Regions from separate parts of the Salimicrobium jeotgali genome, predicted to be linked through region 1. Evidence: predicted binding sites of a transcription regulator. Region 1 holds the regulator's gene; each other region holds the start of a gene.
The links. Region 1 encodes LexA, which represses DNA repair genes until DNA is damaged. Its sites were predicted from a motif close to CGAACATATGTTCG; they were not measured.
Positions count from the first base shown of each region.

Region 1 (10,828 bases):
CCATGGACATCCGAGAAAGGGAAAGTGGCACGATTCATCTGTGACATTTACAACACGGACGGTACTCCATTCGAGGGATGCCCGCGCTACAACCTGAAGCGCAACCTGAAAAGAATGGAAGAGCTCGGTTTCTCCGCTTTCAATCTCGGTACCGAACCGGAATTTTTCCTGTTCAAGATGGATGAAAACATGAACCCTACGCTTGAACTGAACGACAAAGGCGGTTACTTCGACCTTGCTCCGACCGACCTCGGGGAGAACTGTCGACGGGATATCGTACTGGAGCTTGAGGAGATGGGTTTCGAAATCGAGGCTTCCCACCACGAAGTCGCTCCCGGGCAGCATGAAATCGACTTCAAATATTCGGAAGCAGTGAAGCACTGTGACGATATCCAGACGTTTAAACTCGTTGTAAAAACCATTGCCCGTAAACACGGTCTGCATGCAACGTTTATGCCTAAACCTCTCTTCGGAGTGAACGGTTCCGGTATGCACGCAAACATGTCCCTGTTCACGGAAGAAGGTAATGCTTTCTTCGATGAGAACGGCAAAGAACAGCTCTCGGACGTAGCTTATCAGTTTACTGCCGGTATTCTGAAGCATGCGATGGCTTTCACAGCAATAACGAATCCTATAGTGAATTCCTATAAGCGTCTCGTTCCGGGATATGAAGCTCCTTCATATGTAGCCTGGTCGTCCCAGAACAGAAGTCCGCTCATCCGCGTTCCGACGTCCCGCGGAGTAAGTACCCGTATCGAAGTGCGGAGTGTCGATCCGGCCGCGAACCCGTATATGGGAATGGCCGCTCTGCTTGCTGCGGGTCTCGACGGTATCGAGAACAAACTGGAAGTACCTGAACCGGTGGATCGCAACATTTATGTGATGGATGAGGAAGAGCGCAGAGAAGCGGGAGTGACCGATCTTCCGGCTACACTGTATGATGCACTTCAGGAACTTAAGAAGAATGACGTGATGGTGAAGGCGTTGGGCGAACACCTGTATGAGCACTTTATCGAAGCGAAAGAAATCGAGTGGAACATGTTCCGTACCCAGGTACACCCTTGGGAGAGGGAACAGTATCTGCAGACGTATTAATCTGAACCTCCTCTCAAGGTAATTTCCGTTGAGAACGTTTAGATTTACATGACCATAAAACTAAAATAAAAATCCTCCATTACCGGCCGGTAATGGAGGATTTTTAAGTGTATACAGGGGAAGCGGTTCAGTGTACGTTCCTAAATAAGCCGACCACTTTTCCGAGGATGGTGACGTCATCGAGAAGGATAGGCTCCATGGAGGAGTTTTCCGGCTGAAGGCGTACGTGATCCGCTTCTTTGAAGAATCGCTTCACTGTAGCTTCACCCTCGTCCGTCATACCGACAACGATATCTCCGTTCTGCGCGGTGTTCTGCTTACGGACGATTACTTTGTCTCCGTCCAGAACGCCGGCTTCTATCATACTCTCCCCCTGGATGACGAGTATGAAAGTATCTTCTTCCGTGCTGCTTATCGTATCCGGCACCGGAAGGTATTCTTCGATATTCTCTACTGCAGTTATAGGAACACCGGCGGTTACTTTACCGATTACGGGGGCGAACGTCGCTTCCCCTTTAGGGATTTTAGTACCTTCCTCCAGATCTATCACTTCGATCGCCCGGGGTTTCGTCGGGTCTCTCCGGATGAAACCTTTCTTTTCCAGTCTCGCGAGGTGTCCATGTACGGTAGAACTGGAAGCAAGTCCTACGTACTTCCCGATTTCCCTGACGGACGGGGGATACCCTTTGTCGATTACTTCCTGTTTTATGAAATTCAATATTTCCTGCTGTCGTTTGGATAGGTTAGTCATAATGTCACATCCTGTATAGAAAATTTATTACATATATTGTAGCACGTAGGGTGCCGGAATACAAACACGCGTTCGAACTTTTGTGTTGACAGGAACAATAGTTCGTATATAATGATAACTACACGAACATAAGTTCTAAGGAACAATAGTTCTATCGGGAGGTATTCCATGTTTCATAAATTATCCAAGCAGGATCTTACTCATATCATTCTGTTCATTCTGAGTCTGGTTTTCCTATACATCTCAATGGTTTCCAGTGTTTAAATCCTGTATCATTTTTCTGTGGGAGAGGTGGTAAGGATGAAAGCGGTCTTGTATTGCAGAGTAAGTACGGAAAAAGAGACCCAGGTTACGTCTATACAGAGACAGAAGGAAGAACTTAAGGAACTTGCGGAGAATCATAGTATGGATATTGTGGAAGTTATCGAAGAAAAAGCCAGCGGATACTCCATCGAAAGGGAAGGTATACTTCGTGCCCTTGATATTTTCTCCTCGAAAAAAGCGGAAGCACTCCTGATTCAGGATGAGACGAGACTCGGCAGGGGAAACACGAAAATCGCCCTTTTACACCAGCTCGAAAAGCTTGATGTAACGATCTATACGGTGACGGGAAGCGGAGAGATGGAGATTTCCGAGTCTGATTCCATGGTTCTGCAGATCGTCGGAGTGGTGGAAGAGTATCAGCGCTATCTTCATAACATGAAAATCCGACGTGGGATGAAAAAAGCGGTGGAAGATGGCTATGACCCTTCCAAAAATTTAAAGAACATCGACCAGGCCAGGGGGCGGGAACGTATTGATTTTCCTGTAGAGGAAGTGGCACGTCTCCGGGAAAAGAAGCTCACGTTTCAGGAAATTGCGGCTACTCTCCGCGGTATGGGGTATGATGTCTCCAAGGCGACAGTGCATCGCAGATATAAAGAAAGCCAAACATTTGAAAATGAAAATACGTCGCGTTATCATAATTAAAGATAATACCCTTCAGTATATACAGGGTAAGTAAAGAGGTGACAAAACATGTTGGCACAACACAAGCTTGATCGTATAAACGCTTTAGCTAATAAGAAAAAAGAGCAGGGACTTTCTTCTGAAGAGCAGAACGAACAGCATGAATTACGTCAGGAATATTTACAGAACGTGAGAAAATCTTTCAAGAACCATTTGAAAGGAATGACAGTCATCGATCCGGAAGGACAGGACGTTACTCCGGAGAAAGTGAAACGCATGCAGCAGAATGAGAAAAAACATTAAAAACCTGCGGGAATCGCAGGTTTTTTGTGTGAAAGCGGTTTACTGACTTGCTACGAACCCTATTTCATTATAGGATTATACTTGTTACATATTCCGCATCAGAAAGGGGAATGGCATTGACTAAAGATATTGAACAGAAGTCTATTAATACTATTCGTACACTGACGATCGATGCAGTGGAAAAAGCGAGCTCGGGACATCCTGGTATGCCGATGGGCACGGCGCCTATGGCTTACAAACTCTGGACGGAGTATATGGATCACAACCCGAAGAACTCCGACTGGTTCAACCGTGATCGGTTTGTACTTTCGGCAGGCCACGGATCCATGTTGCAGTACAGTCTGCTTCATCTTTCCGGATATAACGTAACGATGGATGATATCAAAAATTTCCGCCAGTGGGACTCCAAAACGCCCGGACATCCGGAAGTGGGGCATACACATGGCGTGGAAGCTACGACCGGACCGCTCGGGCAGGGTATTGCCATGGCTACCGGAATGGCGATGGCGGAAGCCCATCTTTCGGCCAACTACAATACAGATAAACATTCGATCATCGATCATAATACGTATGTCATCTGCAGTGATGGAGACCTTATGGAAGGTGTATCTCAGGAATCCGCGTCTCTTGCGGGTCACCTCGGTCTCGGAAAACTCATAGTACTATATGATTCCAATGACATCTCTCTTGACGGGGAGTTGAACCGTGCGTTCAGTGAAAGCGTAGAGAAGAGATACGAAGCCTACGGCTGGCAGGTGCTGCGTGTAGAAGACGGAAATGATACGAAAGCTATCACCGACGCACTCGATAAAGCGAAGAAAAACACTGAACAGCCGACGATGATCGAAGTGAAAACCGTCATCGGCTACGGTGCACCGAATAAATCGGGTAAAGCGGATGCGCACGGAGCACCTCTTGGAGAAGAGGAAGTGCAGCAGACGAAAGACTACTATGGCTGGGAATATGAAGAACCGTTCTATGTGCCTGATGAAGTTTATGAAGACTTCCGGGAAAAGATCCAAAAGCGCGGGGAAAAGAAAGAAGAAGAGTGGAATAAGCAGTTCGAAGAATACAGGAAAGCTAATCCTGAGCTGGCCGAAGAGCTTGAGAAAGCCATCAGAGGGGAACTTCCGGAAGATTGGGAACAGGTCCTCCCTGCTTACGACACGTCCAGTGACAAAGCAGCCACCCGTGCAACGTCCGGGGAAGCGATCAACGCTCTTTCCGATAAAATCCCTTATTTCTTCGGCGGAAGTGCCGACCTTGCAGGCTCCAATAAGACGACGGTCAAGGCACAGGAAGACTTTTCTAGAAATAATTATGCAGGAAGAAACATCTGGTTCGGTGTCCGCGAACACGCTATGGCAGCGGCTCTGAACGGAATGGCTTTACACGGTGGCCTTAAAGTATACGGAGGCACATTCTTCGTCTTCAGTGACTATCTGCGCCCGTCTCTCCGTTTGTCGGCTATTCAGAATCTTCCAGTGAACTATGTGTTTACGCATGACTCTATTGCTGTAGGGGAAGACGGTCCGACTCACGAACCTGTAGAACATCTGGCAGCACTTCGGGCCATTCCGAACCTCTCGGTCATTCGCCCGGCAGACGGGAACGAATCCAGCGCGGCGTGGAGACTGGCACTGGAATCCACGTCCAACCCGACAGCTCTCGTATTGACCAGACAGGGACTGCCGACATTGGAAGGGACGAAAGAGAAAGCCTATGAAGGTGTGAAAAAAGGAGCTTACGTGCTCAGTGACTCCGACAAGGACACGCCGGATACCATTCTTCTGGCTTCCGGATCGGAAGTACAGCTGGCTATGGCAGCCAAAGAAGAGCTTAAGAGCAAAGGCGTGGATGCCCGCGTTGTCAGCATGGCTTCCTTCGATCGTTTCGAAGCTCAGAATGATGCCTATAAAGAAGAAGTATTGCCGAACAGCGTACGAAATCGCGTAGCTATTGAAATGGCTTCTTCCTTCGGCTGGGAGCGTTTCGTCGGTCTCGACGGTAAAGTAGTGGGTATTGACCGCTTCGGAGCTTCGGCGCCTGGAGCGACCGTTATTGAAAACTTCGGTTTTACTGTCGAAAATGTTGTGAAGCACGTAGAAAGCTATGTAAAGTAAGACAAGAATCGGGGACTTCGGAAAATTATCCGGAGTTCCTGTTTATTACATAAGGCTCTTCACTTCCGCAGTTTTAAGGGCGGAAGACATAGCCGATGTCCGAGGTCTTGAGTTTTAAGCCCGGAGGAACGATATGGTATAATACAGGTACAGAAACGTCGGGGAACAGCAGTCCGGCAACGGGTCCCGGGTACAGTTTTGAGATTTTTCAAACGTGACCGGCGGGTGCCGGAAGTTATGATCGAAGCTATTGAATCATAAATATTGTGTGCATCTGTTCACCCGTCTATTGTAATCCCCGTTTCAATTTACTATACTGTTATGGGATATATTATGAAAGGGGAAACTTATTATGGAATTAGGAATTATATGGATTATTCTGATTGCATTAGTCGCGTTAATAGCAGGAGCGGCTTTAGGCTTTTTCATCGCCAGAAAATATATGATGAATTATTTGAAGAAAAACCCTCCAATCAATGAACAGATGCTGCGGACACTGATGATGCAAATGGGTCAGAAACCTTCACAGAAGAAGATCAATCAGATGATGAAACAGATGAATAACCAGATGGACAAGTAAGCGCCTCTCCATCTTCCCCTGCCCGTCCTGCCGGCTATCCGGTATGGCGGGCAGGTTTTTTTGTGCTTTACGGGAATACGTTAACATGTAGTATAAATTACATTTAAACGGCTTCTCCGGCGGGAATAGGGGAAAGAAGCGGCAGAAAGGAAGCCGTTCCGGAATTGCCGGAAAACCAAATGGAAGGAGAGGTATTATCAGGGAAGAGGAACAGGAAATCAGTGGAGATGCTTTCAGACGGAATCAGAAGTCGGTTATGCTTGACGATATCGTGGAGGAGCCGGTGAAAATCAATTATACAGATGAAGGAACAGGAACTCCGATTATTTTATTACATGGCATCCCGACCTGGTCCTACTTATACAGGGAGGTCATACCCCGGCTGAAACAGGACTATCGTGTCATAGCACCTGATTTACTGGGATACGGATGGTCGGATCAGCGGGACCGTTTTGACCGTTCTATCCGTGTTCAGGCAAAAATGGTGCTCAGACTGATGGATGACCTGGGAATTGATAAGGCGAGTATCGCAGGCCATGATATAGCCGGCGGCGTAGGACTGATTCTGTCCCTGGAGGCACCGGAACGTATAGATAAGATGGTGTTTTTCAACATCGTCGCCTATGACTCCTGGCCGATCGAAGACATGCTTATGATGGGACATCCTTCGAAAAAAAATAAATCCTTAATAGAAATCGAAGGATTTCTTACGAAAGCGTACGAAGATATGTTTTCTAACGAAGAACAGCTTACTGATACATTCCTTCAGGGGATCATTTCTCCTTACGTGCAGGAGCAGGGCAAACTGAGCCTCGTACGCAATGCAGCTGCATTAAATACGAACCATACTACAGCCCTCACTTATAAACTTCCAAAGATTGAACCCCCTGTGCTCCTGCTCTGGGGAACGGAGGACCCGTGGCAGCCTGTGGAGACCGGGGAACAGCTTGAAAGAGATCTTCCCGACTGCAAACTTATCAGGTTAGATGACGCCGCTCCTTGGGTTCCTCAGGAGGTGCCTGATAAATTTTCAGCAGAAATAAAAGCATTCGTCTAAATGCCCGGTGGATAAAACAGGCAGGGCCCCGGCCGGGGGCCTGCCTGTTTTATGGTCTCCGTTAAACTGGAGGATAGTGATAAAAAATGAAGAAGGTATCTCTGCTTTTCAAATAAAGGGTGTGGTATGATACACCTATAAAGTTTCAAACTGAAGCGGGATGATGCCTGCATCTCCAATGACATTGTTGACGTTTTCGGAAACTACGTAAAGGAGGAATCCGGATGGAACTGTATTTCTCGCGCAACACATCTCCTTTGTCCCGACTGATTCAGTATTTCACGAAAGGAAAGTGGAGTCATAACGCTATTAAAGTGGGGGATTACCACATTATCGATTCCCGTTTTCCGGGAGGCGTCCGGATAAGGCACTTTGATTTGAAAGATTACGAAATACTCGAAGTGGAAGGAGACCCGCGTAAAGCTCTGAAACACATCGAAAAACGCTACGATCTCAGACTGTTTTTCTGGTACGGCATTAAATACGGAAAATCATGGAACGATCCGAACCAGATGATTTGCAGTGAACTGATCGCGGAAGCCTCCAATGATGAGAACTTACGTGGTAAAACACCAAGCGAACAGTACAGATATCTCAAAAACAGGGAAAAAGTGATCAAAGATACGAAGCGTTAACATTCTAACTTGAAACTTAGTAGCAACTCCGAAATGTTAAAAAAACAATTACTAACGATGTCGTTCGTCTTTTATGATAATTTTTGATAGAATGTATTCAGCTATGTAATTGAAAGATCACAGGGGGATTTTTTTGCGATGAAAATTAACAGTAATGATTTGATATTGAAAACGATGACTTCCATCATCGCTTTTATTCTGCTAGGATTCTCGATATATTTATTTTTTGCCGGGCACAATGCTCCCGGGGGAGGGTTTATCGGCGGTCTTATGACGTCCGCTGCCATCGTACTGATGAATATGGCTTACGGACAGGAGGCAATGAAGAGCTCCCTGCCGATCAATTTCCGTTTTCTGTTTAAACTGGGACTGCTGATCGCACTTGCGACAGGCATGGGGTCGTTTTTATTCAATGAACCGTTTCTCAGTCAGACATTCGCCTACTTTCAGCTTCCCGTGCTCGGACGTACCGAGTTGGCCACGGCACTGCTGTTTGATCTTGGGGTTTATCTCACTGTTATCGGGATTACGATGACAATCATCTTGTCGATCGCTGAGGATCACAAAGAAGAACTCTCGGAGTAAGGGGTTATTCGATGAATACGTTTTTATTAATAGCTTCTACGATAGTCGGTACTTTTATGGCAGTAACGATGATATTCGTACGGAAGAAAGTCGCGGAAAGACCTGCAAGTATTAAAAAGATCGTGCTCCCTCCATTGTTTATGAGCTCGGGGGCGCTGATGTTTCTGTTTCCGGTCTTCCGGATCAGTCTGTCCCAGGTACTGGAGGCCCTCAGCGTCGGAGTGGTATTTTCGGTTTTTCTCATACTTACCTCCCGTTTTGAAACACGTGGAGGGGAAATCTATCTTAAACCGTCCAGGCTTTTCATAGGAGTTCTGTTCGGTCTGCTCGCATTCCGGGTGGTATTTAAGCTGATCATCGGACAGACGATTTCTTTCGGGGAGACGAGCGGGATGTTTTTCGTTCTTGCTTTCGGAATGATCGTATCCTGGCGTATTGCTATGCTTTATAAATATCTCCGCATACAAAAAAGTCTGGAAACGACAAAAGCACCGCTATAAAAAGCGGTGCTTCTTCTATATTTCCAGGTAGTCCCTGTACGGATCTATATCGATTTCTTTTTCGTTCAGTTTCTTCACGAGAAACTTGTGGTCACGTTTGGGAGTAGCCAAAATGTACCCTTCGATAATCGTATCCTGAGTCATGTGCCGAAGCTTCCTTTTAAGGGCGATCCTGCCGATTTCGCCTGCAATCCGCTGCTGAGCAACGCTGCGGAACAGTTCGGGTACGGGGGAGGTCAGTTCTTCCAGAAAGTGTTTCTGGTCTTCACTCCACATGTGCCTCGTTTGTTCAATATAGTATTCTTCCCAGTCGATGGTGGAGTTCCCGTCTTCTTTCGGCATGCTTTTAAGGAATTTACGGAACATGAAGAAACCTCCGATGCCCATAAGCACCACCATAATGACGACCCAACCTACGATAAATAGCGAAAAACCTAAAGACATGTCATCACCTATTCTTTGATAATTACCTTTATTATAAAAGGTGACCGGAGGAAAAACAACGAATTTCCCTTTAATAAAAAGTACTATAATGAATTTACTTTAAAATCGTTTTCATTTACAATGTAAATGGCGAATTATAGTATTATAAGTATGTGAAGGAACAAGTAATACTTTCACAGCAAGAATGATAAGGGGGATATGAGATATGGCAGACCATCCATTCAATGCTAAAAAGCAGTTTGAATCAAATGGCAAAACGTACAATTATTATGATCTGAAATCACTGGAAGATGCAGGAATCGGAAAGATTTCGCGCCTGCCTTTTTCCATCCGTATTTTACTTGAATCACTCCTTCGTCAGCACGATGGACGGGTAATAGCGGATGAACACGTAGAAAGTCTCGCTAAATGGGGCCAGAGTGACAGCAAACAGGAAGATGTTCCTTTCAAGCCGTCACGTGTCATCCTTCAGGACTTCACAGGTGTTCCAGCCGTTGTGGACCTTGCAAGCCTACGTAAAGCAATGGTAGACATGGGTGGTAAGCCGGAGGAGATCAATCCGGAAGTACCTGTCGATCTCGTCATCGACCACTCTGTTCAGGTGGATCAGTATGGTACAAGTACAGCGCTTCAGGCGAACATGGAACTTGAATTCGAACGGAACCAGGAGCGTTATGAGTTCCTTCACTGGGCACAGAAAGCGTTCGATAACTATCGTGCCGTTCCGCCTGCTACAGGAATCGTGCACCAGGTGAACCTGGAGTACATCGCTAACGTCGTTCATGCTACAGAGAACGCTGACGGAAGTGTGGATACATACCCGGATACACTCGTCGGTACCGATTCCCACACGACTATGATCAACGGTCTTGGCGTACTCGGCTGGGGTGTTGGCGGAATTGAAGCGGAAGCAGGGATGCTTGGACAGCCGTCCTATTTCCCGGCACCGGAAGTGATCGGTGTGAAACTGCAGGGAAGCTTCCCTCAGGGGACGACCGCGACAGACCTTGCACTTAAAGTGACGCAGCGTCTCCGCGAAGCGAACGTCGTCGGTAAGTTCGTCGAATTCTTCGGTCCCGGTCTTCAGGAAATGCCGCTGGCGGACCGTGCCACGATTTCCAACATGGCTCCTGAATACGGGGCGACGTGTGGTTTCTTCCCGGTAGACGGAGAGTCTCTCGACTATATGAGACTTACGGGAAGAACGGAAGAACAGATCGATCTCGTCGAAAAATATTGTAAAGAGAACAATCTGTGGTACGATCCTTCTCTCGAAGATCCGGAATTCACTCAGCTGATCGAAATCAACCTGGAAGAACTGGAACCGAACCTGTCGGGACCGAAACGTCCGCAGGATCTGATCCCGCTTTCCGAAATGAAAGAGTCGTTCAATAACTCCATCACGGCTCCGGAAGGAAACCAGGGTTTCGGTCTTGATAAATCCGAGTTCAACAAAAAAGCGACAGTTGAATTCACTAATGGCGAGACAGCGGAGATGAAGACGGGAGCTCTGGCGATTGCTGCCATCACTTCCTGTACAAACACCTCTAACCCGCACGTTATGCTTGGTGCCGGGCTCGTAGCTAAAAAAGCTGTGGATAAAGGTCTCGAAGTACCGGAATATGTGAAGACATCACTCGCTCCCGGCTCCAAGGTGGTAACGCGCTATCTGGAAGATTCGGGTCTTATGAACTACCTGAACCAGCTCGGATTCAACCTGGTCGGTTACGGTTGTACGACATGTATCGGTAACTCCGGTCCATTGCTTCCTGAAATCGAACAGGCGATTGCAGATGAAGATCTGACA
Region 1 covers NZ_CP011361.2:1,336,591-1,347,418, reverse strand. Annotated here, with positions in the region: gene glnA (type I glutamate--ammonia ligase) at 1-1,095, shown strand, start outside; gene lexA (transcriptional repressor LexA) at 1,223-1,846, opposite strand; gene AAV35_RS06775 (YneB family resolvase-like protein) at 2,147-2,815, shown strand; gene AAV35_RS06770 (DUF896 domain-containing protein) at 2,864-3,097, shown strand; gene tkt (transketolase) at 3,214-5,220, shown strand; gene AAV35_RS06760 (YneF family protein) at 5,573-5,800, shown strand; gene AAV35_RS06755 (alpha/beta fold hydrolase) at 6,057-6,857, shown strand; gene AAV35_RS06750 (hypothetical protein) at 7,082-7,492, shown strand; gene AAV35_RS06745 (Na(+)/H(+) antiporter subunit B) at 7,631-8,077, shown strand; gene AAV35_RS06740 (CcdC family protein) at 8,089-8,577, shown strand; gene AAV35_RS06735 (DUF2621 family protein) at 8,593-9,021, opposite strand; gene acnA (aconitate hydratase AcnA) at 9,227-10,828, shown strand, end outside.

Region 2 (10,828 bases), 560 kb from region 1:
TTCCCGAGGGCTTCTGTCACCTGATGACGGTATGCGTTAATGCGATCCTGCTTCTGTTTCTCTTCATCCGTCTGTGCCGCCTGTTCAAAACCCCGAAATCGCTGATATTTCCATGGCTCCGCCGATCTCCATTGCTCCCTCGAACGGATGCCATATTCGAGAACATAATTTTCCAACTCATCAATGGCTTCTTCGTTAAGAGGATGTTTCTTATCGCCGGAAGGGATAAAACCGGTTTTCAACAGCCGGAATACCGCATCATAGCGCCAGCCCCCCTCTACGACATCAAGTGCGGAACGTATCAGTTCCAGGAGCGGGTGGTTCAGCATCGTCCGCTTTTCATCAAGAAAGACCGGTATACCATAATCGGTGAAAATCGTTTCGATTAAACTGTGATACATACCGGCATCACGCATGAGAATTGCTATATCGCGGTACCTGTACCCGTCTTCCCGGACGAGCCGGAGGATTTCCTGGGCAGCTCCTTCCACTTCCGCCCTGGGGTGGACAGCTTCATAAATACCGATCGGTACGTCTCCTTCGAAAGAAGGGGCAGGACGTTCTTCAAAGTTATTCTCCAGGTGCTGAAATGCTTTACGATCAAGAAAACGGCCCTGTTCATTCGAAAGGGTCAGCGTCTCCTCCACTTCCACACCCCCTTCTTCAGCCAGCTCTCTGAGAATGGCACAGGTTTCTTTCGTTTCCGCAAAAAGATCGATATCTTCAGGCTCTCCGTCTTCTTCGTCGAGTGTCAGTGTGACCTGTACCTGTTCCGCATGCTGGAAGAGTTCACGCAGAACCTCATACTCCTGGGGAGTGAAACTGTGGAAACCGTCTATGTATACTTCTGCACCCTGAAGAAATGAAGAGTGGGGGATTTTCTCTCCGAGCAGTTTCAACTGGTCTTCTCCATCCACGTAGACGCCTTCCATGTAGTGGGTGAGACGGCTGTAGATATAATGAAGATCTTCCAGTTTATCCTGCAGCGCCCTTTCTTCAGCGGTCCGGTGGACATATCCTTCCATAGCCTCCATTTGGGATTCAAGCGTCTCAGGAGTCACGCGATATCTTTTGAATTCCGTAATCATTTCTTCCAGCTGATGAATAAATCCCTGTTTCTCCATCGCCTTTTGGAAGACATTCCAATCGGATGTGCGTTCCTCCACGATTTTTCTGAGCAGCATCTGTACTCCCGTAGAGCTTATATAAGATCTCGTCGCACCTCCGGTTTCCTGAAACACTTTCCAGGCGAGACGGGAAAAACTGAGCACATGAGCTCTCGTCGCACCGTCGATATTCCCCCGCTTCAATAACGCATACTCCTGCTGGAAGGTCATCTGATCCGGCACCAGATATACAATCGGGCGGCCTGCAGGTTCCTTTTGAAGTTTCGCTTCTATTTCACTCAGACAGTAGTCACTTTTTCCGGCTCCCGAACGTCCGGTTATGAACTTAATGCTCATCCGCCTTCCTCCTTTTTCCTTATCTTACAATACCATAAGAAAATGAACCACCCGGGCGGCAGTTCATTGAAATGTTATACTCAACTGTGACATCGGCCAGTAACGTATTGACACTTTTCCGACCACCGAAGCTGAATCGATAAAACCGAAGCGGCGGCTGTCCAGGCTGTGCCGGCGGTTATCCCCGAGAACGAAGAGTTTACCCGGAGGGACTGTCGGTGTTCCTGTTATTCCTTCGAGCGTGAAACTGGGGGTGAAAACTTCCCCGTTTTCCGGACGCAGCTTATCAAGATACGTTTCTTCCAACCGCTCATCGTTAACGTATAATTCGTCGTCTTTCACGGCTATCTCATCCCCCGGGAGACCGATCACCCTTTTTACATAGTCGTCTTTTTCGTTGTAATGAAAAACGATGACGTCCTGCCGGTGTATTTCTGTCCATTCATAGGAGACTCTATTCACCATTAAAAGATTTCCATCGTGTAACGTAGGCTCCATCGACTCCCCGTCCACAATATAACTTACGAAGATAAAAGTGCGGAAGAACACCGCCACAAGGGCTGCCAGAACGACCGCACGAAACAGATATTTATGTTTATTCATTCCGTTTCCTCCAAAGGGTTTAATACTGGTAATTTACCCGGGAGAGGGCCGGTTCAACCCTTCTTCCTTCTGGCACGTGCCGCCAGCCGCTGCTCCAAATATTTACCGAGGAGCCAGAAAAGACTGATACAGATAAGCACAACGATAGTTTTGACAGGATTCGAAGTAAAAGAGGTGATGCTGTCACCGACGAACGTTATCGAAAAAATCATTACGGATTTCCCGAGTACAGCAGCCAGTAAAAAGTCTCTGGTCTTCACTCCGGACAATCCTGCAACGACATTAATGATGGCGGAAGGGGAAAAAGGAAAGCACATGAGAAGAAACAGCGGACCGAATCCGTGCTCTTCAAACCAAACCATCACCCGTTTTACCTGACGGTTCTTTCTCAAAAAACGAAAAAAACGCCGACGTCCGAGACCTCGTACTATAAGAAAGACGAGTACGGCTCCTGCCACAGCCCCGATCCATGAGTAGAGAAATCCTTTAATAAGACCGTACACCACGGCATTGGCGACTACAAATACTATGAGCGGCAAAACAGGGAGAAAAGCTTCGATAAGAGGCAGAACTATACCGGGAAGCGGACCAAAGCGCTCCAGCCTCTCCAGTTGCCGTATAGCGTAATCGAACAATTGATCATTTTCAGCTAGCAATTTCAATTCCTCAAGCGTTGGCATAAAGGTTCATCCTACTCTGTTTATCTATAGTAATTTTATTTTACTGGAATTCTTCTTTTCTGCCTACCGTGTCACTTTCGAAAATTGGATTGCATAAGCGAAGGGGTTCTATGATATACTACCATACAAGAACACATGTTCGCAATGAATGAGAGGAGGTCCAGGTATGGCTCACCTGAAAGAAAAACAACTTGATAAAGCCTCCCGCTACCTGTTCCTGACAATGGCGATCACTGTCATAAAACAGGACCGGCGACATATAGCGAATGGCGCCCACAAGATTAAAGAACCTTACCTCGAACTGCTTGGTAAAATGGAAGTGTGTGCCAGGGAAGAAAGAAAGCATCTTCGTTCATTTATGGATACGCATCAGGTTTACGTTATTGAAACATCAAGGCACGAAGCCTTTACCACTTTTTCCTTTATGGCTGCAGGTTATGAGGAAAAGAGAAACTATTTCAATCCGGCTATCCGCAGGAAAGTGGAATTCATCTTATGGGAACTGATGGAGAAGGCTCTGAAACAAAAGAATGTCTCACCGTAGAAGTGAATCGTTTTTCGTACATGAGCCTGAACTGTGCGGTGCGTTCCAGCTGGTTCGAAAATACGCCGGGGGAGACGGGCAATTCTTCACTCAGTTTGTTTACAAATTGAACTCTCGTTTTTCTGGGATCGGTCTGGCCGGGGGCGAAATCACGTACAAAACTGTGGGAAATCCAGGAGCATTCAAGTCTTGAAGGGGACATGGTCGGGAAGTAATAGAGCTTCAGCATCCCGGAGATGACGATGGGGGATTTGTGTGTGTAGTTCGTAATAGCTTTTGTGCCGGAAATTCTACCGGAGAGGTTGCTTCCAAAATACTTACAGGAGTTGTCGATCACTTTCGTGGGGGGCAGGTCCACTATAAATGAATCTTCCACTTCCATCACCCTCGTTCTGATTTTCCCCTCTTCCTCTATGGCGATGAGAGCAACTGTACGTTCGTTTACTTCATATTCAGTTTTCAACGTTTCTTTCACGGTTATCATATCCCTTCCTTGTGAGTACAGTAATTGCTTTTTAAATATAGCAGATTATTTTCGAACCGTCTACGTTCCTGTTATTTTCTTCCGAAAATTCCAACATCTTCACCGTATTTGTTATAATAACAGTAAAATACCGGAGGAGAGTGCTATGTGGATTCGGAGAAAGAAAAAGAAATCTGCCCCCAGAGAACTGGAAACTATGGACTTATCCCTGAATGATATACGAAAAGCCATCAACGATTATGCCGAAAAAAAATCGGACAGGGTACCTTTAAGTGTAATCATTAATGAAGACCTAACCATCGACTATGAGCTTCTTGCTCACTTCATCGAAGGAAAACCGAGGAAGACTTTCTACATGTCCCGGGAAACTTACGAAGTATTTGAAGAGGAAAACCTTCAGCTCGCAAAAGATATCGATATGATGCAGCGGGCAGTGGATGCTTACGTTCAGCAGGAAAAAGAACTGCCTGTCATTGAAGATGACCCTTACCGACGGGTTAACTGCTACAAACTGGAGCGCCTCGGTTTGATAACCCACCGCCCCGACAGAGAATTTTATATTACTAAAGAAGAATACATGGTGGATTACGAGAGGAAGTGACTTCTCCGAAGAGGTATTTGATCAACGCTATCCCGCACTCGGTGTTCTTATCTCTGTTCAACCTAAAAAAGAGCCAATGCTACGGGGAGCATTGGCCAAAAGAGACGACTGATTAACTTTTGAGTGAGGGGTTTACATGAATGAAAAGGCTCTTTAGCGTACAAAGGCTTTTCTTTCATGCAGACAGTTATTTAAACTGCCTTTCTCAATTTTCATTATAATACAGCCTCTGAAAAATCTCACCGAAAGCTTTTTGCGGTCTACCGCATATGTGTCTGCGATATTTCTATTAACTGACAACAGACATCTGTTAACTTTGCTGTAAATGCTCTCGCAGGTTCTTTCTTAAAATTTTACCGGTCGTGTTTTTAGGGAGCTCTTCCATGAACTCTACGCGCTGTGGAAGTTTGTATTTCGCCAGTTCCTTCTTACAGTATTCAATGACAGCTTCTTCATTCAGGGAAGGGTTATCTGAAACGACGAAAGCGATCACTGCCTCTCCCATCTCCGGATGAGGTTCTCCGACTACAGCCGCTTCCGTAATTTCCGGGTGCTGATAGAGGACTTCCTCCACTTCTCTCGGGTAAACGTTATAGCCGCCGACGATAATCAGATCTTTTTTCCTGTCCACGATATAAAAGTACCCTTCCTCATCCTCACGGGCCATATCTCCGGTGAACAGCCAGCCGTCTTTAATCGTTACCGCTGTTTCTTCCGGCATTTTATAGTAACCCTTCATCACATTCGGTCCTTTGACGACGAGCTCGCCTGTTTCTCCGGCAGGTACTTCCTGGCCGAGCTCATCAACGACTTTATTTTCGACGTTAGTGATATTCTGTCCTATAGAACCGGCCCGGCGCGGCCGGTCTAAAGGATTAAAAGCTGTCACGGGAGAAGCTTCCGATAACCCGTACCCTTCCGACACCCGTACGTTGAATTTTTTCTCGAAAGCTTCGAGGAGAGAAACCGGAAGAGAAGAGCCACCCGAAACGTTGATACGCATATTTTCAAATGTGCTTTCCTGGCCGTCTCCTGTCTGCAGAAGATAGTTGTACATCGTAGGCACACCGGCAAATACAGTAGCCTCATACTCTTTCGCAGCTTTGAACACTTCTCCCGGTGAGAACTGAGGGATGACTATAATCGTTCCTCCATTTACAATCGGAGCATTCAACGCCACGGTCAGGCAGAACACGTGGAACATAGGCAACGTTGCAATTACACGGTCCTCTTCACTTATTTCCAGATAGGTGGCCACATCTTTTGCGTTCGAATAGATGTTTTTGTGGGTAAGCATCGCTCCTTTCGGCTTCCCGGTCGTCCCGGAGGTATACAGAATAACCGCCAGGTCATCATCATCCAGCGAAGGAGGAGTGAATGAAGCTGATCCTTGCTCTACTGCTTTTGTAAACGATTTCATTTTTGGGGAGATAGTAAAAGCTTCCAGATCAATATCTGCCCCGGTATCCGCAACGAAATAATGGGTGACATCCAATTCATCATCCACTACATCCAGCTGACTTACAAGAACATCAAGCGTTATAACCCCTTTGACATCGCCATTTTTTAAAATATACTTCATTTCTTTGGAAGTGTACGTAGGATTGATAGGAATGACGCTGAGACCTGCACGAAGAGCGCCGTAAAGGCCAATCATAAACACAGGACTGTTGCCACTGATAAGAGCTACGTGATCCCCCTTCTCGAAACCGGCATCTTCGAGAGCGCTTGCGAATTTAGTTACTTTAGCATCGAAAGTCCGGTAATCCGTCCTCTCTCCCTGAAAAATATACGCATCTTTCCCCGGCATTTCCCGGGCTGTCAAGCTTAATCGTTCACTTACATTCATAGGTGCTCCCCCCTTCTTTTATTAAATGAATGAATAGTCATTCATCGTAAGAAATATCATCTTAAATTATAAATTATTGCCAGACTATTCGCAAATTTATTTCCATTCTTTTTTAATATTCCGTAAATTATCTGATCGATGAAACGATTATTCATATGGGCGCCGGACCGGGAGACCCCTTCTTTCGTAAACCCGAGACGTTCCGCGACAGCCCGGCTCGTTTCGTTTGCCACAGAGGCCCGGATAATTACTTTATTCATGCCGAATGAAGAGAAGGCGAAGGTAATCAGTGACTTGACGGACTTTGTGATAATTCCTCTCCCCTGATATTCCCTCCGAAGCCAATACCCTATGTAAGTGGTTCGATTCTTCCAGTCCAGTTCGTTGAAGCTTACCACTCCGACAATCTTTCCCTGAAAAAGGACGACCGCAGTCATACTTTCATATTCAGCATAACCGCGACGAAAATTCCTTATCGCATTTTCCATGTCCTGCACTTCCCGGGTATTCTCTACCCATGGAAGCCAAGTTTGCAAGTAGTGCCGTTCCTCTTCAACTATTTCGAACAGTTCACCTGCATCAAAAAATTCCACGAGCCGCAGTTCCGTTTTTTCATCAACTTTCCGGACGAACATGTTCTTCCTCCTTTTCCGCTTCCTCCCGTACTCTTTCCAGAAAGTCATGTACCACTTTTCTGTTACTCTTATCCCTGGCGAATTTCAGCATTATTTTTCCTAAAACACTGGCGCCCTCATTGGCCCCTTCATAGATGAGTCTCGTTCTATTTTCTGCCAATTTTTGAAAAGTATAAGAGGTTTTTATATTAAAAGCACCTCCCACAGTGAATGTCACTTCTTTCAGTTTGCGCTCTTCCCTGTCTTCAAAGGCTGTAGTCGTCACGATATACGTCTCCGTTCTTTTTCCTTCTCTGTAGGTCTGACGATGCCTTGCTCCTACCTCGTTCTCTTCTTTTTCAATGAGAGAATGTTCTTCCACTTGCGGCATAATCCTGGTGATGTTCTTATCTTTAAAAAGTTCCCATACTGTTTCAATATTTGCATCAATCGTTATCTCTTCACTCCAGGTAATCATCATTTGGACCTCCTACTTTTCGTATTCAACTGTGGTGCATTTCTTTCTACAAAACGGCCCGACTCTTTCCGGAGCCGGGCCTGTTTGATTAATACACAATCGTTAAAAAGTCTTCTTCATTAATCTTACCGAGATAGTGGGGAAGGTCAATGTCTTCGACTGACTTCCTGATTGCTTCTCTTTCATATTTTGTCCCTATTAAACGATTTTCCACATCAGAAACATCCCCGATTCCGAAGAAGTCGCCGTAGATTTTAGCGTTTTTAATATATCCTTTATCTACATCAAGACGTATGTCATACGTTCCTGCGCCTTCAATACGCTTCGTCTGGCTTATATTTGATTTCGGTGACTTTCCGTAGTTCCAGTCCCAGTTGCGGTAACGTTCTTCCGAAAGCTTTCTGATCCCCTTCCAGTCTTCTTCGGTAAGTTTGTACTGAGGCACATCCTTCACATCTTCCACATCGAAAATATAGCGGAGGATCATCGACTTGAACTCTTCCATAGTCGTTCCTTCCGGAAGATATTCGGAAATATTCGCTACCCGGCTGCGGATCGATTTAATACCCTTCGACCGGATTTTCTCCGACTTCACGTTAAGGCTGCGTACTACATTTTCCACTTCGGAATTGAACATGAGCGTACCGTGACTGAACATCCGGCCTTTTGTCGTGAATTGTGCGTTCCCGGAAATTTTGCGGCCTTCTATCGTCAAATCGTTTCGGCCTGATAATTCTGCAGGAGCACCAAGCTGCTTGAGTGCTTCCACGACGGGTTTGGTGAATTTTGCGAAATCATGAAAGCTGTTTCCGTCGTCCCTGGTAAGAAAGCTGAAGCTAAGATTCCCTTTATCATGATACACTGCTCCGCCCCCGGAAAGACGACGAACGACGTGAATGCCGTTCTCCTCTACGAAATCAGTGTTGATTTCTTCTACAGCATTCTGGTTTTTTCCTATAATGATGGACGGTTCATTAATATAAAACAGTAAGTACGTTTCACTGATATCGAGGTTTTTAAGTGCATACTCCTCAATAGCAAGATTAATAGTCGGATCATAAATACCTTCGTTATCGATAAAGAGCAAGATTCTCATCCTTTCCTGTCAGTTTTTACTTATCTCAAGTATAAGGGAGAGGGGCTTTCTTAGCAATTACTCGTCCGTCCACTTCAATCCTTCCTCCGCCAATTTCACTTCTCCCTGAAACACGTCCGCAGCTTCCTGTTTCAGCTTCGAATGGTTGCCGAAATGCGGAAGGTGACTGAGCCAGAGCTCTTCTACATCCGCTTTCACAGCGATTGCAGCCGCTTCCTCACTGGTCATATGACCGGCCGCCCGGGCATCCATTCCTCTGTAAAAACTGGTGTCGGCAATCAAAAGATCCGCTTTCCAGGAAAAATCGATCCACTCTTCCTGATAACAGGTATCTGCCGTATAGACGATGGCCGATTCACCATTTGAAATCCGCATACCGTAGCACGGAACAGGATGATCGGTTTTCAGGAAAGAAATGGCGAAGGGCCCTATCGTCACGGGGGCATCGGGATCATAAGGAATCGCTTCCGTGTAGGAAGAGGACAAAGCGGCGAAGCCATCCGGGTCTTCCTCATGCCCGTAGACCGGAAGTTTTTCATTCACTTTTTCCAGCAGGGTCTGTACAAGCCAGGCGTGTTGCAGTACACCAATATCAGCTATGTGATCATGATGGTAGTGGGAAATGAGGACAGCGTCGATGGAACTTAAAGGCATATACCCCTGAAGACGGGAAAGCGCTCCACTGCCGCAGTCCAGAAGCAGTCGAAAACCATTTTCCTCTATTACATAGCTGGATGTCGCGCTGTTCTGGGCAGGATAAGCTCCCCAGTATCCGATAGTTGTAATATTCATAATATTCCTCCTTTTATAATTCTTTAGCCCTATTTTAAATTGTTTTATAACATCCTGTTGATTTCTCGCTTCTGTTATAATACAATGAATTTAACATAAAAACAGAGGAGGCATTACCCTTATGATGAACGTCGTTGAATTCTTCCGTAACTTGCCTAAAAAACAGTGTGCCAAATGTGGAGACGTAATCCAGGAGCAGGCGGACTGCTACGGTAATACGTGTCATGATTGTGAAGGTCCCGCTCTTTAATTCCAGAGGAATAAATCAAAGAAGGGAGCAGACTGCTGCTTCTTTCTTTCATTTTAACAGACTATTTCCGAAACTTGTGAAGCGACAGTCCCGTTCCTATACCAGCTACTATATAACAGTTGTTACTAAAAAGCTTACAGCAATCTATGTACGGATTGACTGTAAGCTTTTTTATTATTCACTTTCAATAATTCGTCCGGCTGCTTCTTTCCCCTGATCGATACAGTCAGGGAGACCGATGCCGTAATAATGGGCACCTGCAAGCTGAATACCCGGCAAATCTTTCTTCATATGGTTCGTGACCTGATTCAGACGTTCTTTATGACCTACACTATACTGGGGCATCGCATTGTGCCAACGGGTAACGACGAAAAAGTCAGGCTGGTCGGTGATATCCATTATTTTTTTAAGATCCTTCATAACGATATCCCTGATCTCTTCATCTGTTTTATCGACGACTTCCTCGTCTCCCGGCTTTCCGATGTAACAGCGGAGCAGCGCTTTCCCTTCAGGTGCTGCATGAGCCCATTTTTTATGCGTCCACGTACATGCCGTAATCCGGTAGTCATCTGTCGTTCTTGATACCACAAACCCGGTACCGTCGATATCCTGTTTGATCGCTGATTTGTCAAAAGCCATAGCGACATTGGCCACCGAGGTTGCTTTCATCTGTTTCAGAGGTTCCGTCCAGTCATAGTGAGCAAGCATTTTTGCAGCTGCTGGAGCGGGGACAGCCAGAATAATATCGTCTGCCCGTTTCACTTCCCCGTCACTCATCAGTATGTGGTAGCCGTGCTCTTTCTTCTCGATGTGGTCTACGCCTTTGGACAGCTGGACGCTCCCTGGCTTCAGAGCACCCTGCAGGGCGTCGATGAAACCTGAAAGTCCGCCGGTGAATGAACGGAAGGCACTCGGTTTTTCCCAATTCTTCTTTTTTCTCACAGGGGGGGCAGTCCCGGTATCCTTCAGCCCTTTGACCAGACTTCCATACTCTTCGGTGATTTCTCTGAACTGCGGAAAAGTGGCGTCCATACTCAGACGATCGATATCTCCGGCATAAATCCCGGAAAGAAGCGGTTCCACTGCGTTCTCCACTACTTCATTCCCGAGCCTGCGCCTTAGAAACAACCCGAGAGCCTCATCCCCGGTCATTTCTTTCACCCGTTTGCCGGGCTCAAGCAGAGCTCTCATTTTTCCTCTTCCGGAAAACAGGGTGGACTTCAAGAGCGGCCGTTTCCTCGTCGGAATTCCCATATGGGACCCCTGAGGCATACGGTTCAACCGTCCTTTCGCCAGAATATATGCGTTCCCGGTCGAATTTTTGACGACTTCCTCCCCCATTCCGATTTCTTCTGCCAGTTCAAGCATGCTTGT
Region 2 covers NZ_CP011361.2:1,893,649-1,904,476, forward strand. Annotated here, with positions in the region: gene addB (helicase-exonuclease AddAB subunit AddB) at 1-1,463, opposite strand, end outside; gene lepB (signal peptidase I) at 1,527-2,066, opposite strand; gene AAV35_RS09445 (TVP38/TMEM64 family protein) at 2,120-2,746, opposite strand; gene AAV35_RS09450 (YhjD family protein) at 2,913-3,290, shown strand; gene AAV35_RS09455 (competence protein ComK) at 3,235-3,774, opposite strand; gene AAV35_RS09460 (DUF3939 domain-containing protein) at 3,920-4,375, shown strand; gene AAV35_RS09465 (fatty acid--CoA ligase family protein) at 4,686-6,224, opposite strand; gene AAV35_RS09470 (GNAT family N-acetyltransferase) at 6,281-6,859, opposite strand; gene AAV35_RS09475 (SRPBCC family protein) at 6,840-7,319, opposite strand; gene lplA (lipoate--protein ligase) at 7,405-8,403, opposite strand; gene AAV35_RS09485 (MBL fold metallo-hydrolase) at 8,470-9,204, opposite strand; gene yhfH (protein YhfH) at 9,326-9,454, shown strand; gene hemY (protoporphyrinogen oxidase) at 9,629-10,828, opposite strand, start outside.
Region 2: AAV35_RS09450 (YhjD family protein) is a predicted target of LexA. The motif match lies at 2,875-2,888, and genes of this name have one in related genera.

Region 3 (10,828 bases), 370 kb from region 1:
ATTCCATCCGTACCCTTGAGCACGAATTCTCGAAACTGCACCAGGCGGTCTGCGATCACAAACCGTCCGGATGTAAAGGAGAGGCGAATGTGGTACTTCTGACTCCGGGGAGTTACAATTCCGCATATTATGATCACATGTTTCTGGCTCAGCAGATGGGCATCGAGCTCGTGGAGGGCAGAGATCTCTTCGTTCAAGGCGGAGTCGTCTACATGAAAACGATACGCGGTCTGAAACGAGTCGATATTATTTATAGGCGTATTGATGATGATTTTCTTGACCCGGAAGCTTTCCGGCCGGATTCGGCTCTCGGAGTGAACGGACTTCTTGATGCATATAAGAAAGGTAACGTAGCTATCCTGAACGGAATAGGGAATGGCGTTGCGGACGATAAAGCGATGTACGTATACGTTCCCGAAATGATCCGTTTTTATCTTGGAGAGGAACCTCTTATTCCAAACGTGGAAACGTATTTTCTCAGTGATCCGGAACGTCTTCAATACGTTTTAGAGAATATGGAAGAACTGGTTATTAAAAACGTCGGGGCTTCCGGGGGCTACGATATGCTTATCGGTCCTCAGTCCACGGAAGAAGAAAGAGCGCTTTTCCGTGAGAAAGTGATAGAACAGCCGAATCAGTACATTGCCCAGCCTACTATCAAACTGTCGCGGGCTCCGGCTTTTCAGGGTGGGAATGTTTATCCGTGTCACGTGGATTTACGGGTTTTCGTCATGAACGGAACGGAGATGAATGTGCTTCCCGGAGGGTTGTCGAGGGTTGCCCTGAAAGAAGGGTCACTCGTCGTCAACTCTTCTCAGGGAGGAGGCGGCAAAGATACGTGGATTTTGTCGGGAGGAGGCGAAACAGATGCTTAGTCGGACGGCAGACGCTTTATACTGGATGGCGAGAAACCTGGAGCGTTCCGAAAATAACGCCCGGGTACTGAATGTTCAGCTTATAAATATGCTCGAAGCGGCTGATCAGCAAGTGCTGGACAGGGACTGGGAAGAAGTGCTTGAGATTTGTGCTTCCTACCGGGACTACATCAATCATTATTCGAGAATGGAAAGAGGGACTATGATCGAGTATCTGACAATGAATCCGATTAATCCCAATTCCATCGGGAACTGTATGAAAGTCGCGAGAGAGAACACTAAGAATACGCGTGATATCATCCCTGGCGAGTTGTGGGAGATTCTCAATGAATTCCATCTTGATCATCAGGACAGCGGAGGAAATATAGGGACACTGGCACGGACGAAAGACTATTTGAAAACAGTCACCCGCACCTCTATGACCGCGCAGGGGGTAATAGAATCCTCAATGACCAGAGGGGTACCATATACGTTCATCAAGGTTGGCAAGTGGCTTGAGCGTGCGGAGAAGACAGCCCGTATTCTGAACGTCGTCTGTGAGAAACAAAGGCGGGAACCCCTTCAACATACAACGAACAATTATTACTACTGGCTGGCTGCTCTCAGGTTCCTGAACGGATACGATTCATTCATCAAAGAACATCCGCCGACCATGGACTCTGCGTACGTCCTTGATTTTCTTGTAAAAGAAGAAAAGTTTCCGAGGTCGATAAACTACTGTATGACGCATATTAAAGAAGCGATAATGGATCTTGAAGGCGGGCAGGTGCATCACTATTCGGAAGAGCTGTTTCAGCTTACAGATGTGATTCTTGCAGAAATCAGCGATACCGGGATTAAAGACATGAACATGGAAGAACTTATGAGGTTTCTTGACCATTTTCAGAAGCAGTGCATCGCTTTAAGCAGTCTGTTTATGGAAACCTACTATCTTTCTGTACCAACATCCTCAACATGAGAAGGAGCAAACGATTTTATGAAATACCAAATTGAACACACAAATAAATTCCACTATGAAACATCCGTAGATCAAAGCATGAACCACATTCGGTTAAAACCGCGTTCCGATGAATGCCAGCGGGTATTGGCCTACCGTTCGGAGATCTCGCCTGTCTCTGTAATAAAAGAGCACGTCGATGTGTGGGGGAATCACGTGGAAACATTTTTTATTCCCGAAAAACATAAACATTTGACGGTCAAAACGATTTCAACGGTCAGTATTCAGAAGAGCCCTTTTATCGATATGATCCGCTATTCGGACGAAATGAAGCAGATATTTCATTCCGAGCTTTTTCGCAAACACTATCTGGCCTACCTGAACGAAACACCCTATACATTCATGTACAAAGAACAGATTGATCTGCTTACTAAAAATGTCGGTGATCCGACGGATCCGATTCAGTTTTCTATCGACCTGATGAGATACGTGCACAATACGCTGTTTTACAATACAACCACGACGGATGTGAATACGAAAGCACACGAAGCATGGCCTTTGCAGGGAGGGGTGTGTCAGGACTTTGCTCATATTATGATTGCAGTGTTAAGGGGGAACGGGATACCGGCCCGGTACGCCAGTGGATATTTATATATCGGGGAAGATTCGGCTCTCGTCGGGGACGCTGCCACTCATGCCTGGGTGGAAGTGATGGTTCCTGGTGTCGGCTGGACGGGACTCGATCCGACGAACAACGTAGAAGCGCTGGAGAATCATATACGAATCGGCACGGGGCGTGACTATGCAGATGTAAGTCCGCTGCAGGGGGTATATCGCGGAGGGGGACAGAACCTCGACGTAAGTGTAAGCGTAACGCTTTTGGAAGAGTAAGCGACAAATTTAAAAAGGCGCTCCCCCACCGGCGGGTGGAAGGAGCGCTGTTCGATGTTTCTGAATTAACATGTGCAGATGAGTCTTCCTCCCGGAGGTTGGGAGGTCTTTCTCACATGAATGCTCTTTATAAGAGCATACTCACATTATAGATGGGAAAGATATCCTTGTCTATGCAACAAAAGAATAATTTCTGACAGAGTTTTGAATAAAGAAGGGTATGTTTCTCTTTAGTAAGGTAATGAATAAAGAAAAGTTAAAGAGACCATTCAGCATGCCCAGGGTCTGAAGCTCAGGTGCTTTGATTCTGACCCTGTCACGGGAAAGGCTTGCAGAAGCACGTCCGGGCAAAGCCCTTACGGATCGATCACACGACGATTTTTTTCTAATCATTCGGTGGCTGCGACTGGTGGTTATATTGAAGAAGATGTGCTTCTGCTGCAGGAAGAGATTCAGAAAGATTTCCGGAAAGAAATGGTAACGAAAGGTTTCATTTCGGAAAAGACTCCGCTGCCGGAATGAATCCTGTCTCCCCCTCTGCTTAAGCAGAGGGATTTTTTCTATGATAAAATAATTTCAGACGTGAGAATATGTGTTTGATACTGCTTTACTGTACGGGAAAGGAGGAAGAGGGGATTGGAATTTGTGATTGATATGCTGATCGGCGCCGGTCTTGTATTCTTCTTTCTGATCACGTTTATCATTTTTCACACTATCAATAACAGAAAGTGACGATTCCGGCATTCGTACGTACCGGTTTTTAATTTGAATCAGCCAATATTGACCGGCGGTATTTTACACCATAAGAAAAGTATTATTATGAGCAACAGGAGGAGAAGAAAGTGAGTTATTTGAAACGTTTCGGGTATGAATATTACGATCTGAAAAATATACTGAAGACCCGTCACCTTGAAGAAGAGCTGGAGGAAATCAAACAGGAGTTCGCTACGCTGCCGGCAGACTCGTATGCGCAGGAACTGAACAGATACAGAAGATACGGGAGAGCGGTGATTATACCGGGCACAGGCCATGTCCAGTGGTTGCCTTCCGTTCGGACCGAAGAGGGAGAAATGTACAAGTATTTCCAGGGGAGCTTCAACCCTGAATATACGGACAGCGCCCGTGATTTTCCGGCTATTTCAGAGAAAATGCGGGAGAACCGTCTGCTTGATGACATCATTCTGTTCGATTACAGACAGACGTTCTGGAGAGAGGAAGACCTTCTTCTCCCTATTCACGCCGGGGTTCATTTTGTGAAACTGGAAGTGGATAATGAACAGGAAATTGCAGTGTCTTCTCCGAACCATCTCCATCAGGACGGGGAACCATTCACGTTCGCCCATCTTGTCCATCGTCAGAACGCAGAAGGGGGCGGGAATGCTATAGGCACTCCTCATGTAGCGGGAGAAGTACCGGAAAACGTAAACGAGAAACAGCTGCTGAAGCAGATGACGCTGACTTCCCCTCTCGAATCATATGGAGTGTTCGATCCGATGGTCAGTCATTATGTTGCTCCCGTAACGAAAGGGAAAGAAGAAATGAAGGGGGAACGTTCGATGATACTGATTGATTTCCAGCCCACTGTCTGTCCTGACCCGGAGGAGATTTCAAAACAGTTGAGACAGGGAAACTTAATGTTCGCCGACTGACAAACAAAATGCACAGAGGGAGGCGAAATCGCTCTCTTGCCACGAGTCTTTGTCCATATAGGGTACAGGAAAGATTACGAAAATAACAAATTGCTCATTGCCTGTTCAGGACGGAACGGATGCAAGATTATGGGCCGTAAAAAGGAGTGATGATTCATGGATAGTGTTATCTTTGATTTAGACGGGACTCTATGGGATCCCATTTCCACGGTGAAAGATGCCTGGAATGAAACAATTCAGGCACATCGTCCCGAAGAAAAAGAACTTAGTCGGGAAGATATGGAATCTATAATGGGACTCCAAACAGAAGAAGTAGTTAAGAAGTTATTCCCGCATCTTGATCAGTCTGAGGGTGAAAAGATTATCCACAATTGTTTTGAAGCGGAGATCGAAGTAATTAAAAAACAGGGTGGGGAATTATACGAAGGGGTGGAACGTACTCTGCAGCACCTTTATAACAACTATCCTCTGTTTATCGTAAGTAACTGCCAGGACGGCTATATTGAAGCGTTTCTTCAGGCCCATCAGCTGGAGAAATATTTTAAGGACTTTGAAAATCCTGGACGTACCGGCCTCTCCAAAGCAGAGAATATTCAGCTCGTGGTGAAAAGAAACGATCTTAACAGCCCGATTTATGTGGGGGATACCTCGGGAGATAAAGAAGCCGCTCAAAGTGCAGGCCTTCCTTTCTACTACGCATCCTACGGATTTGGTGAGGTGGACAGGGCCGAGCAGACGATTGAAACATTCGCCGATCTACAGTCTCTGTTATAATCGGTATCTTGATTGGAGGGTATCTATGGAGTATCGTTATAAAGATTCCAAGAAGTGGAAGCGTGAGGGCCTCAAATCTCTGTGGCAGGCAATGGCTGCTGTTGCAGCCAACATTATTACTATGGCCTCGATAGACCCTTCCCCTCTGCTTCTCAGTTTCATCCAAATTGTGACAGGAGTCATCATTATTTCCGGGGTAATAAACACTTTCTACTTTTTTACGAGATCGGGAAAAGAATATATAACAGTCGATGACCAGGCTGTACTCATACGCAATGGCCCGTTTTTCAATAAAAAAGAAGTGCTTCTCGGGGACATGACGGGACTTGTGGAAAGAGAAGAAGAGCTCGTCATTGAATACGGAAAAAAGCGCAGAGAAACACTGGTGGAAAAGGAAAATCTTTCAGAAGAAGACTTTCGGGACTTTAAACAGGAAATAAGGAACAAAGCGGAAAGAAACTCAGAAAGATTTAGAAGGGGAGGAAAAGAATGATATTTTTTTACATACTGATGGCAGCGTTCGTCGGGCTGATCACTCTTGGGTGGAGAGGAGCGATCCTGGGCTTTGTGATAGGGATTGTTTACGCAGTAGTCGAGATCAACGCAAAAAAAATTACCAGACTGGAAGAAGAGGTTCGCCGGTTAAAGCAGGGTTCCCGGGAATGAGGAAACCTTACATATATACGATTGGACACTCTTCCCACTCGAAACAGTTCTTTCTTTCTATGCTGAAAGAGGCGAAAGTGAATGCGGTGGCGGATGTACGGGCGTTTCCGGCGAGTCGTAAGTTTTCCCATTTCAATCAGGAGAACATGAAGAAGTGGCTGGCGGGGGGAGGGTTTTCATACTCCTACCACCCTCTCCTTGCAGGACGACGCAATAAAGCAGGCCACGTGCAGTCGAAGGTGAACGGAGCCTGGGAGAACCAGTCCTTTCACAATTATGCAGACTATACACTGACGGAGGAGTTCAGGGAAGGAATAGTCGGGCTCGAAGCACTGGCCGGTGAGAAGGATGTTGCGTATTTTTGTGCGGAAAGACACCCGTCCCGCTGTCACAGACTGCTTGTCAGTAACTGGCTGGAAGCGAACGGATGGGATGTCTATCATATTTTAGATGAAAAGGATGGAATTTCCCTGGTAAAACACGAGCAGGGCCGGTGGGGAGCGATGCCTATCATCGAGAAAGACGGGGTGGTCGTGTATCCGGAAAACGGGTGAAAGAAACATGCCGGGGGCCTGATTCCTTTTGAACCTGAGTATCGATCTTCCTGTATGGCAGACTTTTACAACGGGAGGTTCCGATGCCTGAACAGAAGGATCGCCAGAGTATAAGCAAGGATTCCAATACCCGTAAGTATGAGAGAAGATGTCCATACTTCCGCATCTCCTCCGGCGATTTTTCCGGGTTCATAAAGCGAAAAGGGAGTGATGTTCCGTAACCAGTCGACATCGGTCACAATCTTTCCAATCATATTCATTCCGTAAAAAAGGAAGGTCAACCCGCCTGCTGTCGCTAACGCCGACCTCTCATCGTTCAGCAGGGAAGACACGAGGAAAGAGTACCCCCCTACTGCAAAAAATAACAAAAACCCCACAAAGTTGATCTGAAAAAAATCTTTCATGGCTATCGCATTCTGCTCATCTATCAGCAGTTCGCCGGCAGCCAGTCCCCCGCCGAAATTCAGGACATGTATAATGATAAGACCGCTCAGCAGAACCATCATCTGAGTAAAAGCAATCTGAACCCTGGAGATTCTGGTGGAAAGGAGATAAGCCATGGAACCCCGGTCCACAAGTTTTGCCAGCAACTGCACCGCACTCATTACGCTGAACACACCCAAAATAAGCAGGTAGAATAATCCGTAGTATTCCGCTGAAATAAACTGGCCATAGTTGCCGAAAGCTTCCAGTCCGAGAGCTCTTAATAGAGAATCAGGGAACAGTTCCATCATGCTTTCCATTTCATCGAGATTGTCCGCAAAGAGGGGGAACAGCGACGTCATAAGAACTACATAAATAGCGGAAACGAGACCGAAGCCGAGGAATAATTTAATATTTGATTTCATCATTTGTTTATAAAGCGGAAAATTCATGACCCGGCCTCCTCTGCATCATAGTAATCCATAAATATCTGTTCCAGACTCTGGGTGCCGGCACTGATATTTTTGACGCTGTACTTCGATAATTCGTGGATAAAATTATCAAAGTCCCCCTGGACTTCGACCCGTACGAATAACCCCTCCGTTTTTTTAATGGAAAGCCTGGATTCCTTCATAGCTTCAACATCTTCGGACCGGGTCAGTGTGACATCGAAGACCTTACGTTGCATGGATTGCAGTTCGTGTATATCCTTGACCGTAACAATCTCTCCGTTCCGGATGATAGCTGCACGATCGCACGTTCGTTCGATCTCCGAAAAGCTGTGGGAGGACATCAGAAAGGTTTTTCCCTTTTCCTTCTCTTCCAGCACGAGCTCGACGAAAAGCTTTTGCATAAGGGGGTCCAGTCCGGAGGTGGGTTCATCCAGAATATATACATCGGGGTCGTGCATAAATGTCGCAACGATTCCGACCTTCTGTTTCATGCCTTTGGACATCTTCCGGATAGGAGTATCGGGATCAAACTGGAGACGCTGAATCAGGCTGGTCCGTTTGCTCTTGTCCGTGATCCCCTGCATTCCTGCCATCATATCGAGAAAGTCGCTCCCTGTCATTCCTTCGAGAAAAGCGATCTCCCCCGGTAAATAACCGATTCTTCCCCGTGCTTTCGCCTGATTCTTCCACGTATCATAACCGTCAATTACAGCACTCCCCTTTTGAGGTTTCATATACCCGAGGAGATGACGGATAGTCGTGGATTTACCAGATCCGTTAGGTCCGAGAAACCCGAACACTTCCCCTTCCTTCACTTCAAAAGAGACGTTGAAAATCCCTTTGCCATTCGTAAACCGCCGGGTAAGATTGTCGATGCGAATCATTGCTTACACCCCTTACTGTAGCAAAAAGACTGCTTTTTCTAAATTCTATTACTCTCTCCGGGATTGTCAATGCCTCCTTGTGGAAATTACTGATATTTTCAAAAAAACGGTTCAGATGGTGCAAAAGATTCTGGCTTTTGTTATACTGAAGTCGTCCAAGTGAATAAGTAATCAACTACTAGGGGTGTCCGTGGAACGGACTGAGAGGAAAGAATGACTTTCCGACTCTCTGGACCTGATCTGGATCATACCAGCGTGGGGAAGTAGTCAACATACCATTGACGAACCGGGTCCTGTAATACAGGACCCGGTTTTTTTGCTTCTTCTTCTGCCTGGGATAAAAGGGGGGAGAATTATGAATCGCACAAAACTGCTTACGACCATGGCTGTGCTTACTGCACTCGGAACGCTCGGGGCACAGATGCTGTGGTTTCCGGCCGGAATAGCAAAGGCCTATCCGGTCCAGCATGCCGTCAACGTCGTCGCTGCCGTTACGCTTGGACCGCTGCCGGCGGTGACGATAGCTTTCCTGATAGCTGTGTTGCGGAACCTGTTAGGTCTCGGCACTCTGCTAGCATTTCCGGGGGGTATGATCGGGGCTTTTGTGGCGGGAGTGACATATCACTACACGAAGCGTATCGGGGGAGCGGTAACCGGTGAAATCATCGGGACAGGATTATTCGGATCTCTTGCTTCCGTACCGATCGCCAATCTGTTGATGGGTACAGGCGCCGGGGTTTTCGCTTTTGTACCGTCATTCGCTGTAAGTACCGTGACCGGGGCGCTGATAGGCTGGATGGTCGCAGTCCGGCTGAAACAGGCAGCTATCGTGACAACTTAATTATTTGAACTGCTGGGGGCGCGGATATCGCTGAGATAAGGTTTTGCCTTAGTCCCTTTGAACCTGATGCGGGTCATGCCGCCGAAGGGAAGCACTCTGCACATGGGGGCTTCCTTTATACTAAAACGAGGAGGCTATTTTTATGTCATTTACGAAAGAATTAAGAAGAGAAAATGAAGATGTATTTCAGGCGATTTTCGATCACCCGTTTGTCCAGGGTCTTGGCGAAGGTGAACTGCCGAAAGAAGCGGTGGCTCACTACGTAAAAGCGGACTATGAATACTTGAATACCTTCCTTACCCTTTATGGCACGGCCATTTCCCAATCCGACAGTCGGGAGGATATAACATTTTTTCATAATCAGATCGCCTTTGTGCTGGGGGATGAGATACATCCACACCGCAATTTAAGCGATTACGCAGGCACCCCGTACGAAAATCTTCAGGGTTATCCGATGCCACCGACGGCGGATCATTATCGTGCTCACATGAAGAGTGTGGCCACAGAAGGTCTGCTCGGAAAAACAATTGCGGCTATGCTTCCCTGTCCGTGGACTTACGATGAAATCGGAAAAGAATTGAAACGGCGTTTCTCTCCGGAACCGGACCATCCTTTCTATGAGTGGATTGAATTCTATGCCGATGATTCTATTGCCGAAACCACCGGCTACATGATGAAACGTCTGGATGAGGAAGCGGAGCGGGCATCTCCGGAAGACAGGCGGAAAATGAAAGAGGCTTTCCGGAAAAGCTGTCAGTTGGAACTCGCTTTCTGGGAAATGTCCTATTCACTGGAAGAATGGCCTGCAGGAAAGGAGACGGCGAGATGAGACCATATACAGCACTGACAATCGCAGGATCCGATTCCGGAGGCGGAGCCGGGATTCAGGCGGATATCAAGACGATGGAAGAATGGCAGGTGTACGGGATGTCTGTGCTGACTTCTTTGACCGCCCAGAACACTATGGGAGTCCGGGAGGTTCATCACGTACCTGTTCCATTCCTTACTGCTCAGCTTAAAAGTATTGAAGAGGATCTGCCTGTGGATGCTATCAAAACCGGAATGATTTCATCGAAAGAAGCTGCACGCACAGTAGGGGAATGGATCGGGGCCCGGCGGAAACCATACGTCTGTGACCCCGTCATGGTAACCGCGAGCGGTCATCCTCTTATGGAAGAGGAGACGAGGGAGGCGCTTTCCGAATATCTTTTTCCTCATGCTGATGTCGTCACTCCGAATATTCCGGAAGCGGAAACGCTGCTTAGGATGACTATTAAGACAGAAGCTGATATGGAAGAAGCGGCAGGACTGTTTGTAGAAAAACTCGGCAGCCGCGGCGCGCTCATTAAAGGCGGACATCTGGATGGAGAAGCTGTCGATGTATTGTATGACGGAGAAATTATGAGGACATACAGAGAAGCGCGCATTAAAACGGATAATACCCATGGCACAGGCTGTACGTATGCTTCGGCTATCGCGGCGAATCTGGCGCGGGGACGGACGCTTCCTGTAGCTGTAGAGAAGGCTAAACATTTTATTACCGAAGCTATCCGTCATTCTTTCGATCTCGGTTCAGGGAGCGGCCCTACGAATCACTGGGCCGGCAGAAGGGGGGAGGTCAAATGATGGAAGAGCGTGTAAGAGGAAAAAGACCGCTGGTTCACCACATTACGAATGAAGTAGTGATGAATTTCTCTGCGAACGGCCTCCTGGCTTTCGGGGGGAGCCCGGTTATGGCGAAAGAAAGAGAAGAAGTCGCAGACATAGCAGGGGCGGCCGATGCTCTTGTATTGAATATCGGCACGCTCCGGAGCAGTGACGTGGAAACGATGATAGCAGCAGGAAAAGCAGCTAATGAGAAGGGTATTCCTATACTGCTGGA
Region 3 covers NZ_CP011361.2:1,706,229-1,717,056, reverse strand. Annotated here, with positions in the region: gene AAV35_RS08610 (circularly permuted type 2 ATP-grasp protein) at 1-875, shown strand, start outside; gene AAV35_RS14550 (alpha-E domain-containing protein) at 868-1,833, shown strand; gene AAV35_RS14545 (transglutaminase family protein) at 1,852-2,703, shown strand; gene AAV35_RS08600 (2OG-Fe dioxygenase family protein) at 3,546-4,352, shown strand; gene AAV35_RS08595 (HAD family hydrolase) at 4,509-5,126, shown strand; gene AAV35_RS08590 (hypothetical protein) at 5,152-5,619, shown strand; gene AAV35_RS14370 (hypothetical protein) at 5,616-5,792, shown strand; gene AAV35_RS08585 (DUF488 domain-containing protein) at 5,789-6,346, shown strand; gene AAV35_RS08580 (ABC transporter permease subunit) at 6,412-7,221, opposite strand; gene AAV35_RS08575 (ABC transporter ATP-binding protein) at 7,218-8,105, opposite strand; TPP riboswitch at 8,276-8,384, shown strand; gene thiW (energy coupling factor transporter S component ThiW) at 8,461-8,946, shown strand; TPP riboswitch at 8,951-9,053, shown strand; gene tenA (thiaminase II) at 9,089-9,775, shown strand; gene thiD (bifunctional hydroxymethylpyrimidine kinase/phosphomethylpyrimidine kinase) at 9,772-10,572, shown strand; gene thiM (hydroxyethylthiazole kinase) at 10,569-10,828, shown strand, end outside.
Region 3: AAV35_RS08600 (2OG-Fe dioxygenase family protein) is a predicted target of LexA. The motif match lies at 3,289-3,302, and genes of this name have one in related genera.